DNA from 2 places in the Rhizobium sp. ARZ01 genome. Region 1 is predicted to be linked to the other one. Evidence: riboswitches for the same ligand, from Rfam matches in the RefSeq annotation. Region 1 holds a riboswitch; the other holds the start of a gene.
The links. Region 1 has a riboswitch for thiamine pyrophosphate ahead of thiB (thiamine ABC transporter substrate binding subunit). Riboswitches for the same ligand answer to the same signal wherever they lie in the genome.

Region 1 (6,159 bases):
CGACAACCACGACGTAAGGTGCGAAGGGTCCCGTCGCGCCAAACTGGCGCAGCATCAGAAACCAGCCGGTCGCCACGACGACGGGCGGCACGAGCAGGATGAGCGAGCTTGTGGCCTGAAGCCCGCCCGCCAGATATCGTGCGGGCTTACCCCCGGACGCCGTAAGCTGCGGAACGGCAACGACGGGAAGTGCGATGGCGAGGCAGAGTGCGGCCGAAGTAGCTGAAATTGCAAGGCTGGTCAAAAAGGCCTGATGCAGCAACGGATCTGCCGCAAGGCGGGTCAGGTCGGCGGAAAGTCCTGACGTGACGATGGCGACAAACGGCGTGGCGGTAAAGAGCACGAAAGCCGAGATTGCGAGGCTGTCGGTGATCCTCCTTCGTTTCCCGTCGAAGCGTCGCACGATGCGGCCGCTCGTCGGCGCCTCTTCCGCCGGCGTTCCAAGCATCCGCATCAATGCCAGCAGCGTTCCGGTGACCACGATCTGCATCGCCGACAGGATCACTGCGCGCTGCGGATCAAAGTCGAACCGCAGTGCCTGATAGATCGCGACTTCGATCGTCGTCGCGGCCGGACCTCCACCGAGCGTAAGCACGATCGTGAAGCTCGTTGCGCAAAGCATGAAGATGAGGCCGGCAATTCCGGGCAGGAGCCCACGGATGACCGGCCATTCGATCAGGCGGAAGACGGCAGCCGGCCGCATGCCGAGATTGGCCGAGGTCAGCCAATATTCTGCTGGAATGCGCTCCAATCCGGCCAGCATCAGGCGCGCGGCGAGCGGGAGGTTGAAAAAGACATGGGCGATGAGGATGCCTGCCAGGCCGTAGACGCTGATGGGATTGTCGAGCCCGAGTAGCACAAGCACCTCGTTGACGACGCCGCGACGGCCCCATACCTCGACGATGGCGAGTGCCGCCACCAGTGCCGGGAGACCGAGGGGGAGGGCGGAAAGCCGAACAATCCATGTGCGACCCGGAAAACCCCGCTGGCGCGCCAAAGCGCAGGCAACCGGGATGGCGATGACGACCGAGAGCAGGGTCGACAGGCTGGCCTGGACGAGCGTGAACCGCGCGACGCGGATAAGGTAGGCATCGAACAGTGCACCGCCGGTGCCACCTTCGGCGTTCAAGAGCAGCATTGCAGTTGAAAGGCCGGCGAACAGCAGGATGAAGCCGAGGGCTATGCCCCCGGCTCCTATGATCGCAGTTCTTTCGCTCGTCGTGTACATGCAGTGCTCAAGGCATCACGTTCGCGGTTCATGCGGCTGACGCGGGTGCCTTGCCACATCAGCCCGGAGGAGCCGTCCCGCACCTCCGCAGGTAATCTGGCCTTTATTTGGCGCTCATTGCTGCCAACCATTCGTCAATCCAGGCCTTGCGGTTTGCTGCAACCTCGTCGGCGGAAAAAAGGAAGGTGTGCTCGGGCTTTACCAGCTTGCCGAAAGCGTCAGGGAGGGGAGCGTGGGTTGCGGCAACCGGCATCATCCAGTTCGTCTCGGGAATAATCGACTGGAAATCGGGGCCGGTCATGAAGCTGAGGAAATTCCTGGCCAACTCCGGATCGTCGGCTGCCTTGGTCATGCCGGCGACTTCGATCTGTACGTAATGGCCCTCGGAAAACGCGGCTGCCTGATAGCGTTCGCTGTTCTCCGCCACCATGTGATAGGCCGGGGAGGTCGTGTAAGAGAGCACCATCGGCGCTTCGCCCTTGGTGAAGAGGCCATAGGCCTCGGACCAGCCGGGGGTGACGGTCAGAACCCGGTCCTTCAGCTTCGTCCAAGCCTCGCCCGCCTTGTCGCCGTAGACGGACTTGACCCAGAGCAGCAGGCCGAGACCCGGTGTCGAAGTGCGGGGGTCCTCGATGACGATCTTTTCGTTCGGATCGCCCTCGACCAGTTCCTTCAGCCTCTTTGGCGGGTTTTTCAGTGCCTCCGTGTCATAGACGACTGCGAAGTGGCCATAGTCATAGGGGAGGAAGGTGTCGTCTGCGAAACCACCAGGCACGGTCAGGACTTCAGGAGAAAGCTGGTGGGGGACAAAGAGCCCGGTTGCCTTGGCTTCAGAGATCAGGTTCGTGTCGAGACCGAGGACAACATCTGCCTTCGTGCCTGCGCCTTCCAGCTTAAGCCGCGTCAGCAGTTCCACGCCGTCAGCGACGCCGACCCATTCGACCTTGCAATCGCAGGTCTTCTCGAATGCAGCGGCAATTTTGGCTCCCGGCCCCCATTCGGTGACAAAGCTCTCGTAGGTGTAAATGGTGAGCGTTTTGTCGGCCGAAACCGCCGGCGAGACGAACGATGCTGCGGCGAGCAGCGTAAGCGTGGAGAGTAGTCTCATGCGCATCAGCGCCTCCTCTTCGATCCAATGAACGGGAATAGGGCGCTGGATGTGCCGTCTAATCCCTCCGCCGGTACAAACCGGATCAGGTTCCGCGGGTTGGCGTATGCCTCTCAGCCTTTGGTTCTTACGAGCCACAGGCACCCCGTTAGAGCATGAAGAGCATTAGTCCGGCACAGCCCCGTATGCAAGCGGCTTGCTGCCGGTCCATCATCTGCAAAGGCGTTTCCATTCCCGCGGAACATGCGCTAGACGGTGTGCGCATGACGAACGCTGCCGACCAATTTTTTGTCGTCCTTCTTGGAGGAGATCTTGAGCCGACGCTCCGGTTCCGGATGGCGACGGCCGGTGCCCGCTTCATCGCTGCCGACGGAGGCATGCGTCATGCCGCAATGCTCGGTATCACGCCCGAAGCCTGGGTCGGTGATTTCGATTCCACCTCTCCTGAAGAGCTCGAAGCCTGGAGCCACGTTCCACGTGAGTCCTATCCTGTCGCCAAGAACGCCACCGATGGCGAGATCGCCGTGTCAGCGGCGCTCGAACGCGGGGCGCGAAGGCTGATCCTCGCCGGCGCCCTCGGCGGCGAACGCAGCGATCACGCGCTGATGCATCTGCTTCACGCCGCGGCGCTCAAGAAAGATGGCTTGGACATCATGTTGACCTCCGGGCTGGAGGAGGCCTGGCCGCTGCCGCTTGGCCGGACTGTGATCGACCTGCCGGAGAAGAGTCTGTTCTCCATTCTCGGCCTGACCGCGCTGGCGGGTCTTTCAATCCAAAACGTGCGTTACCCGCTGAACACGTTCGACCTTCCGTTCGGTTCCTCGCGCACAGTTTCCAACGTGGCGCTCGGCCCCGTCACCTTCACCCTTGATGCCGGGCTGGCCGTGTTGCTCGCCCGACCCTACGATTTTTCAGGAGCCTGACACTTGGCACCGCCCATTCTGAAACTGGACGATACGTTCCTGAGCTTCGGCGGAACGCCATTGCTCGCCGGCGCAAACCTGCAGGTCGAGCCTGGCGACCGCATTTGCCTTGTCGGACGCAACGGTTCGGGCAAGTCGACCCTTCTGAAGATCGCCGCCGGCATCGTCGAGCCGCAGTCAGGCGAGATCTTCCGCCATCCTTCGGCAACCATCCGCTATCTCGAACAGGCTCCAGATTTCGAAGGATTTGCGACGGTTGCGGCCTATGCGGAAGCTGGACTCGGTCCAGGCGACGATCATTATCGGGTCACCTATCTGCTCTCCCATCTTGGGCTGACCGGCGAGGAGGATCCGAAGACGCTCTCGGGTGGTGAGGCGCGTCGGGCGGCGCTCGCCCGCGTACTGGCGCCGGAGCCGGACATCATGCTCCTTGATGAGCCGACCAACCATCTCGACCTGCCGACGATTGAATGGCTGGAAGACGAACTGACAAGGAGCCGCTCGGCGTTGGTCGTCATCTCCCACGACCGTCGGTTCCTCGAGAAGGTCTCCAACGCGACCGTCTGGCTCGATCGCGGTACGTCGCGCCGGCTAGACCGCGGCTTTGGCCATTTCGAGGCGTGGCGTGACCAGGTTCTCGAAGCCGAAGAACTGGAGCAGCACAAGCTCGGCAAGGCGATTGAGCGTGAAGAACACTGGCTGCGCTACGGCGTGACGGCACGCCGCAAACGCAACATGCGCCGCCTTGGAGAACTCCATGACATGCGTAGCCGCTACCGCGGCCACAAGGGTGCGCTGGGCACAGTCCAGGCAACCGCTTCGGACGCACAGGAGTCCGGCAAGCTGGTGATCGAGGCCGAAAAGGTGACCAAAGCCTATGGCGAGCGCACGATCGTCGCTCCCTTCTCGATCCGCGTCCACCGCGGCGACTGCATTGGTCTCGTGGGTCCGAACGGTGCCGGCAAGACGACGCTCCTTAAAATTCTGACCGGACAACTCGCGCCCGACAGCGGTACGGTCAAGCTGGGCACCAACCTCGAGATTGCCACCCTCGACCAGCGCCGCGACGAGCTGGACCTCGACGAGACGTTGGCGCACTATCTCACCGACGGGCGCGGCGAGAACCTGATCGTCAACGGCGAACAGCGCCATGTCACCGGCTATATGAAAGAATTCCTGTTCCAGCCCGAACAGGCCCGCACGCCGATCCGCAACCTTTCCGGCGGCGAGCGCGCCCGGCTGATGCTGGCGCGAATTCTCTCGCGGCCGACCAACCTTTTGATCCTCGACGAGCCGACCAACGATCTCGACATCGAAACACTGGACCTGTTGCAGGAGATCGTCGCCGGCTTTTCCGGCACGGTCATCCTTGTCAGTCACGACCGCGATTTTCTCGACCGGACGGTTACGTCGACGATCGCACCCGCGGACCCGGAAATGCCGGACGGCCGCTGGATCGAGTATGCAGGCGGCTATTCGGACATGATGGCGCAGCGCCGGGGGGCGCTCGAAGAACGGCGGAAGGCGGAGAAGTCGGAGAAGGCGAAGAGCGCAGATAGCGCTCCCGCCGCGAAGTCGGCCGAAAAGTCCAAGGGCAAGCTCTCCTACAAGCAGAAGTTTGCGCTGGAGAATCTTCCGAAGGAGATGGAGAAGGCGGCGGCCGAAATCGCCCGGCGCGAAGAGAAGATGGCCGATCCGGCGCTCTTCTCGAAGGATCCCGCTAGTTTCAACCGCCTTGCAGCCGAACTGGAAAAGCTTCGCTCCGATCTCATCGGTATGGAGGAGGAGTGGCTTGAACTGGAGATGCTGCGTGAGGAGCTGGAGGGTTAAGTAGTCGCAACTCTGTGGTGTCGTGGGCGGGTCCCTACTCGCCAGCCGTTGCCGCGACGGCTATGTTGACCTGGTGAATCACTCAGGGACGGTCGATGACACCGCAAACTAAGGCAACAGCGTCACTTCTCATTCTTGCCGGATTGTCGCTCGCGGCCTGTCGAAGCGGCGAACCTGCCGATCGTGCGGCGCCCAGTGCTGTAACGCCCGTCCCGCAATCGCAGATGTCGGCCCGTTGCATCGGCGAGGCAGCAAAGAAATTGAAGCGGCGCCCTCAGGACCTCCAGACACCGCTTCCGATCGAGGCGTCTGCGGACGGTTCTGTCGTTTACGGCCAATGGCCCGCCGAGGGTGACGTGGAGGGCACGTTCGAATGCCACTTCGACACAAGTGGTGTCTTCGTCAAAGCACACCAAACGTCCAAGTAATCAAGAGCGTGGAAATCTAGCCGTGATGACTATTGCGCGGTTTTTCGCGAGCCGGAAGATACCGCGCAAGCCGTTCAAGGGCGTATCACGCACACGCCTGCTTCAAAGCTGCAGCTTGACGCTTCCGTTTCCGGCGACACGATAATGACCTTGGCGTTGTTGGCTGGCCGGGCCGAGAGCGGATAGCCACCCTGACCGTCGCCCATGCCGTCGCCGTAGCCGTCGACATAGAAGTACATGCCGTTGCCGGGATCGTCATAGGCGGAGATGGAGCCGCCATAGAAGTTGTTGTTGAAGCGTTCGCGGTCGTCATACTGTCCCGCGTAATAAGGACGATACGGTCCGGCATAGTAGGGGCGCACGCGATTGCGCACACCGCTCCAGTTGCGATCCCAGTTGTTCCCGCCACGGTGCCAGGTGCGATTGAAATTCCAGTTGTTGCGGGCGCGCCACCAGCGGTGGTTATCGCGAAAAACCCTGCTGCTGGTCGTGATGCCCGTGATCACACTGCGGTGCCTGTTGCGGCGATCGCCGTCGTTCCGAGCCCGGTGGTTTCTCTTCCAAATGTTGCTGCGGGTCATGTTTCCGCCGGAGACTTCTCTATTGGAGAAGCCGCGATGGCTGCCGCCTTCATGGCGGTCC
Region 2 (6,159 bases), 240 kb from region 1:
GGCGCCGAACCGCTCGTACCGGCCCCGGTCGAGCGCGGCCGGCCGCTTGGCAAAGCGCGGCAGCGTGTCGGTGAAGGCCTGGCGGTTCAGTTCGTCGTCGAGGTCGGGATGGGCCTTGATGAAGAGCTGCCAGGCCTCCTGCGGGTGATTGGTGAGATACACGGACGCCTGTTCGACGGCCGCGAGGAAGCGCGGCAGGCGATCGTCGGCGGCAAGGTCCTTGTGCGTCACGAAGATCAATTCGTCGTAAACCGGAACCCCATGCTCCTCCGGGAAGAAGGCGCGGCCCTCGTGGCCTTCGAGCCGCATCTGCGTCAGCTCGAAATTGCGAAAGCCGCCGAGCGTGGCATCCACCTTGCCGCCGATCAGCGACGGCGACAGCGAGAAGTTGACGTTGATGAGCGCGACGTCGTCATTGCTCAACCCATCTGAGGCAAGCATGCGCTTCAGCATCGCATCCTCGAAGCCCGAGACCGAAAACCCGACCTTCTTTCCCTTCAGGTCCTTCAGGCTCCTGATCGGGCCATCGGCGAGCACGGTGACCGTGTTGAGCGGGGTTTCCACCAGCGTGCCGAAGCGCACGAGCGGTAAACCGGCGGCATGGTCGAGATAGAGATTGGGCTGGTAATGTACGCCGATATCGGCCTGTTTCGCCGCAACGAGCCGCGGCACCGCGGATGCATCCGCCGGCGGAACAAGCTCGACGTCCAGCCCGGCCGCGGCGAAAAGACCGCGCTCCTTGGCGATCACCATCGGCGCGTGATCCGGGTTGACGAACCATTCGAGGAGAACGGTGAGCTTGTCGGCCGCCTGCGTCGGGGCGGCCGCTAGAAGCCCCGATAGGGCGACGATCGCGAAGGAAAGGGTGCGTATTTTCATCGTTGAGTTCTCCTGCGTAAGGACGGGAAGGCGGTGGGATCTGTCTCGGCGACCCAGGGGGTGAGGCCGGCGGTGAGGCGGTCGACGGCGATCCGCAAAAGGATGGTCAGCACAGCAAGCATAGCCATGGCGGCAAAGACCGAGTCGGTCTGCATACGGGCATTGGCCTGCACCATGACGAAGCCGAGCCCGGCAGAGGCGCCCACCCATTCGCCGATCACTGCGCCGAGCGGAGCGAGCGGGGCTGCGACGCGAAGGCCCGAGACGAGACCGGGCAGGGCCAGCGGCGCGCGGATGCTGACCAGTGCCTGCCAGTGAGTCGCCGCCGTCAGCGATACCGCGTCTAGGATTGCGCGATCGGTGCGCCGCAGCCCGTCGGCAAAGGCGGACGCCACCGGAAAGAAGATGATGATCGTCGTCATCGCCACCTTCGACGCCATGCCGAAGCCGAGCCAGAGCACCAGGATCGGCGCCAGCACGAAGACGGGAAGGGCCTGCAGGATCAGAACCATGGGCCAGACGAGCTGGCCGACCCGCGGCAGTGCCGCCAGGCCGAACGCCGTGGCGATGCCAAAGACGGTGCCGGACAGAAACCCGGCCAGGATTTCTCCGAGCGTCACCAGACCATGCTCGACGAAAAGGCCGGGACGCTGCGCCAATGCCGCTGCGACCGCCATAGGCGACGGAATCAGGTAGGAGGGGGGATCAAAAAGCCAGACCGCGGCCTGCCACAGAGTGACGAGTGCCGACAGCGCCAGCCCCGCATGTAGGGCCCGCATCTTGTGTCAGACGGCGCGGTCTTGCAGATCAGCTGATAACAGCCGGAGCCTGTTCGAAGTGGTGGGGTAACTAAGCATCATCGATCGATCTCCCGACGTATCATCACGGAGATCCAGGTGAAGCGGAGAATAGAAAGAGACGCCGGCTAAGGCGGTTTTTCCGTTCCTACGCCGGCATGACCCGGATCAGGTTCAAGGGTCCGGCTCACCGCCATCTCAGCATCGTAGGATGCCCCCCTCGGAATGAGGGGAAACTGACCAAGTCCGTTGCGAATGTCAACGGCCGCTGTGGATATCGCGACCGGAAGCCGTTATGCGGCCGCGCGTGTAGCCGGGTCGTGCGCCGGATAGGGCGCCGGCAGCAGGAGAACCAGTCCGACGGCAAGGAAGGCGACAAGCGCCCCCATGCCGAGTGCTGCCGAACCGGTCGCGCTGGTGATCAGGCCGACGGAAAGCGGGGCGGCAAACGAAGTTGCCCGCCCGGTCAGCGCGTAGAGACCGAAATAGCGTCCGGCCTCCTCCGGCGCCACGCTGCGCGCCAGATAGGAGCGGGCGGACGCCTGCACCGGGCCGAAGGCGATGCCGACAAGCAGCCCGTAGACGATGTAGGCCTTCTCCGCCGCCGTGCCGAACAGGCCGCCGGAATCGGCGGAAGAGAGCGGGATGAGCCCGAACAGGGTATGGCCCGGCGCCGTCGAGACGATGCCGAGGGTCGCGATGGTCAGGCATATGAGGCTTGCGACCACCACGCCCTTCGAGCCGAAGTGGCCGTCGAGCCGGCTCGCCCAGAGGCAGCCGCCGATCGCCACCACGTTGAGGATGATGCCGTAGATGCCGAGCTCCATCGTCTGCCAGGCAAACATGCCGGCCGCGAACGTGCCACCCAGCGCCAGCAACCCGTTGACGCCATCCTGATAGATCATGCGGGCAATCAGGAAGCGGACGATGCCGGGACGGCCCTTCAGCTCCGCAAACGTATGGCGCAAGTCCGCAAACCCCGCCGTCACAGCGGGGCCGATCCTCATGCCGCGCCCGCCATCGGGCGTGAACAGGAACATCGGCAGGACGAAAACGAGATACCAGACGGCCGAAAGCGGCCCGGTGATCCGCGCGTCCTCGCCTTTGGCCGCGTCCAGCCCGAACAGCGGCTCGATGCCGAGCGTGGTCCTGCCGGTGTCCGGATTGGCCGCCAGCAGCAGCACTACGCCGATCAGGACGATCATGCCGCCGAGATAGCCGAGACCCCAGGCAAGGTTCGAGATCCGCCCCGCCTCCTCGGGCTTCACCAGTCGCGGCATCATCGAATCGTTGAAGACGATGGAAAACTCGGCGGCGATGGTCGCAAGCACGATCATCGTCAGGGACACGAAAAGACCTGTTCCGGGCGCAGCATACCAGAGCGCCCAGAGAGAAACGATCTGGACAACGGCGAAGAAGCCGATCCAGGGCTTGCGCCGGCCGGTCCTGTCCGCGACCGCGCCGAGCACGGGCGACAGCACTGCGATGATGATGCCGGAGATGGTGAGCGTGTAGCTCCAGGCGGCCTGGCCGGCGACCGGATCCGCCGCCAGCCGCGAGACAAGGTAGGGGCCGAAGATGAAGGTGGTGATGACGGTGAAGAAGGGTTGGGCCGCCCAGTCGAACAGCATCCAGCCCCAGATGCCGAGCCGCCCTGTCCGGCGCCCGCCCGTATCTTGCCTTCCCGTCATTGCCCCTCCGACGCACGCTTGGAGCAGCCGATGCCGGCGATGACGCAAGTCCTGAGGTCAACAGCTCATCATCAGCCGGCTGTCGTTCTATCGGACCGTCTCAAGCGGCAAGAGATGCCGGGCGCCACAGCGCCCGGCGGGACTTTCTCACCTTGCCCGGCCGTGTGCAAGGTCGCTCAGGACGCCCGCGGCGACGGAGATCTTCGCAAGCGTCGCCTCTCCCGCCTCGGTCAACGCACCCAGGCGTCCCGTCACCATGCCCAGCCGCTCGGCGTCGGCCGAGCGCCAGGCCGAAAGCGGGTTCTTGTCGCCCTTGTGCTTGGCGAGCACCGACATGGTGAGTTCGCGCCGCGCATTGGCGATGTCCGAAAGGTTGCGGGCCAGTGCGAGCGACTCGTAAAGGTCCGTCGTCGGAACGCGCCCGGCGGCACCGAGAAGCGCCCCGACGTTGAGCGTTTCGCTGATGCCGGCATAGGTTTGCGCGGTGCGTACGAGATTGTCGGCGGTTTGCGTCGCAATCAGCATGATCTCCGGAACGAAGCTCATGGCGAGCAAATCGGCGATCTCGCCCGCAAGCTGCTCGGGCACGCCCTTGTCCTCGAAGGACAGCGCCTTGCGGCGCAGTTCCTCGCGGGCGGCCTCGGGCATCAGCCCGGCAAGATGCGGCCGTAGCTGCTTGAGGGCCTGCTTCAGCTTGTGCACGGCCGTCTCCATCGGCGCGTTGATGGCGCCGGTGGTCAAGAGAAGGGCCGTGGCATTGGAGAAGATCCGGCCGAGATCCTCGTAGACCTCGTTCTGCGCCGAACCGGCAATCGCATTGTCGAGCGCATCGGCGGCAGCGTATAGCGGAAACAGCTCGTAGCCTTCAAAGGCGAGCATGGCCGCCTTGACGACGTCGGCGCTCGAATAGCCGGTGCCGTCGGTCAACTGGCTGACGAAGGCCGGCCCGCCGCGGTTGATCACGCCGTTTGCCAGGATCGTCGCGATGATCTCGCGACGCAGCCGGTGCGAACGGATGTCCTGCCCATAGGTGCGCTGCATCTTCGCCGGGAAGTATCCGACGAGCGTCGGCTCGAAATAGGGATCGTCCGGCAGGTCGCTGTCGAGGATCTCGTCGAAGAGCACGAGCTTGGCATAGGAGAGAAGCACGCCGATCTCCGGCCGCGTCAGCGGCTTGCCGGCGCGATAGCGCTCGTCCATCACCTGGTCGCTCGGCAGCATCTCGACCTTGCGGTTCAGCTGTCCGGCCGCCTCCAGCCGCGTCATCATCCGCGACAGTCCGGTCCGGTTCGCCTGGCCCTGCCGTTCGCAGAGCGAGATCGCCAGCGACTGCAGGTAGTTGTTGCGCAGCACGAGGTGGGCGACCTCGTCGGTCATCGAGGCCAGCAGCGTGTTGCGCTTCGGCCGGGTCAGCCGCTCCTCGCGCATGGCCGAGGCGAGCGCGATCTTGATGTTCACCTCCACGTCGGAGGAGTTGACGCCGGCGGAGTTGTCGATCGCATCCGAATTGCACCGTCCACCCTTCAAGCCGAAGGCGATGCGGCCGCGCTGGGTGACGCCGAGGTTGGCGCCCTCGCCGATCACCTTGGCCTGCACCTCCTCGCCGGTGACGCGGATGGCGTCGTTGGCGCGGTCGCCCACTTCCGCATCCGTTTCGCTGGCGGCGCGGACATAGGTGCCGATGCCGCCGAACCAGAGGAGGTCGACCGGCGCCTTGAGGATCGCGGTCATGATCTCGAACGGCGTCGCCTTCTGCTTGTCGATGCCGATCGCGGCCATCGCCTCGCTCGTCAACGTCACCGACTTTTCCGTGCGCGGGATGATCATCGCACCCTTGGAAAGGGCGGCGCGGTCATAATCCTGCCAGCTCGAACGCGGCAGCGCGAACATGCGCTTGCGCTCGGCGAAGGAGAGTTCGGTATCCGGGCTCGGATCGATGAAGATGTCGCGGTGGTCGAAGGCGGCGATCAGCCGCGTCTTGCGCGACAGGAGCATGCCGTTGCCGAAGACGTCGCCCGACATGTCGCCGACGCCGACGACCGAGAACGGCGTCTTCTGGATGTCGATATCCATCTCGCGGAAATGCCGCTTCACCGTCTCCCAGGCACCGCGTGCGGTGATGCCCATCTTCTTGTGGTCGTAGCCGGCCGAACCGCCGGAGGCGAACGCGTCGTCCAGCCAGAAGCCGGCCTCCTGCGCAAGCCCATTCGCCGTGTCGGAGAAGGTCGCCGTACCCTTGTCGGCGGCGACGACGAAATAGGGATCGTCACCATCGACCCGCACGGTGTCGCGCGGCGGCACGACGTCCTGCCCCTCGATGTTGTCGGTCACCGAAAGCAGAGTGCGGATGAAGGTCTTGTAGGCTTCCTTGCCGGCGTTGAAGACGGCATCACGGCTGCCGCCGACCGGCAGCTGCTTCGGATAGAAGCCGCCCTTCGCGCCGACCGGCACGATCACGGAGTTCTTGACCTGCTGTGCCTTCACCAGCCCTAGCACCTCGGTGCGGTAGTCCTGGGCGCGGTCGGACCAGCGCAGACCACCACGGGCGACGCGGCCGTAGCGCAAATGCACGCCCTCGACCTCTGCCCCGTAGACGAAGATCTCGCGGAAGGGTTTTGGGTCCGGCAGACCTTCGAGCGCTTGCGGGTCGAGTTTGAAGGCAAGGGTGGCAAGCGGCTGGCCCTCGCCGTCGCGCTGGAAGTAGTTCGTCCGGAGCGTCGACTGGATCGCGTTGATGTAGCGGCGCAGGATCCGGTCCTCATCGAGGCTTGGCACGCCGGCCAGCGCTTCTT

Region 2: linked by a shared signal. The riboswitch ahead of IB238_RS18440 (ABC transporter permease) and the one ahead of thiB (thiamine ABC transporter substrate binding subunit) in region 1 are both predicted to bind thiamine pyrophosphate.

The regions. Positions count from the first base shown of each region.
Region 1 is NZ_JACVAE010000003.1:460,779-466,937, forward strand. Features, by position in the region: gene thiP (thiamine/thiamine pyrophosphate ABC transporter permease) at 1-1,228, opposite strand, end outside; gene thiB (thiamine ABC transporter substrate binding subunit) at 1,332-2,336, opposite strand; TPP riboswitch at 2,382-2,494, opposite strand; gene IB238_RS19495 (thiamine diphosphokinase) at 2,600-3,259, shown strand; gene IB238_RS19500 (ABC-F family ATP-binding cassette domain-containing protein) at 3,263-5,089, shown strand; gene IB238_RS19505 (hypothetical protein) at 5,592-6,159, opposite strand, start outside.
Region 2 is NZ_JACVAE010000003.1:217,836-223,994, reverse strand. Features, by position in the region: gene IB238_RS18445 (ABC transporter substrate-binding protein) at 1-879, opposite strand, end outside; gene IB238_RS18440 (ABC transporter permease) at 876-1,658, opposite strand; TPP riboswitch at 1,805-1,907, opposite strand; gene IB238_RS18435 (MFS transporter) at 1,970-3,367, opposite strand; gene IB238_RS18430 (NAD-glutamate dehydrogenase) at 3,515-6,159, opposite strand, start outside.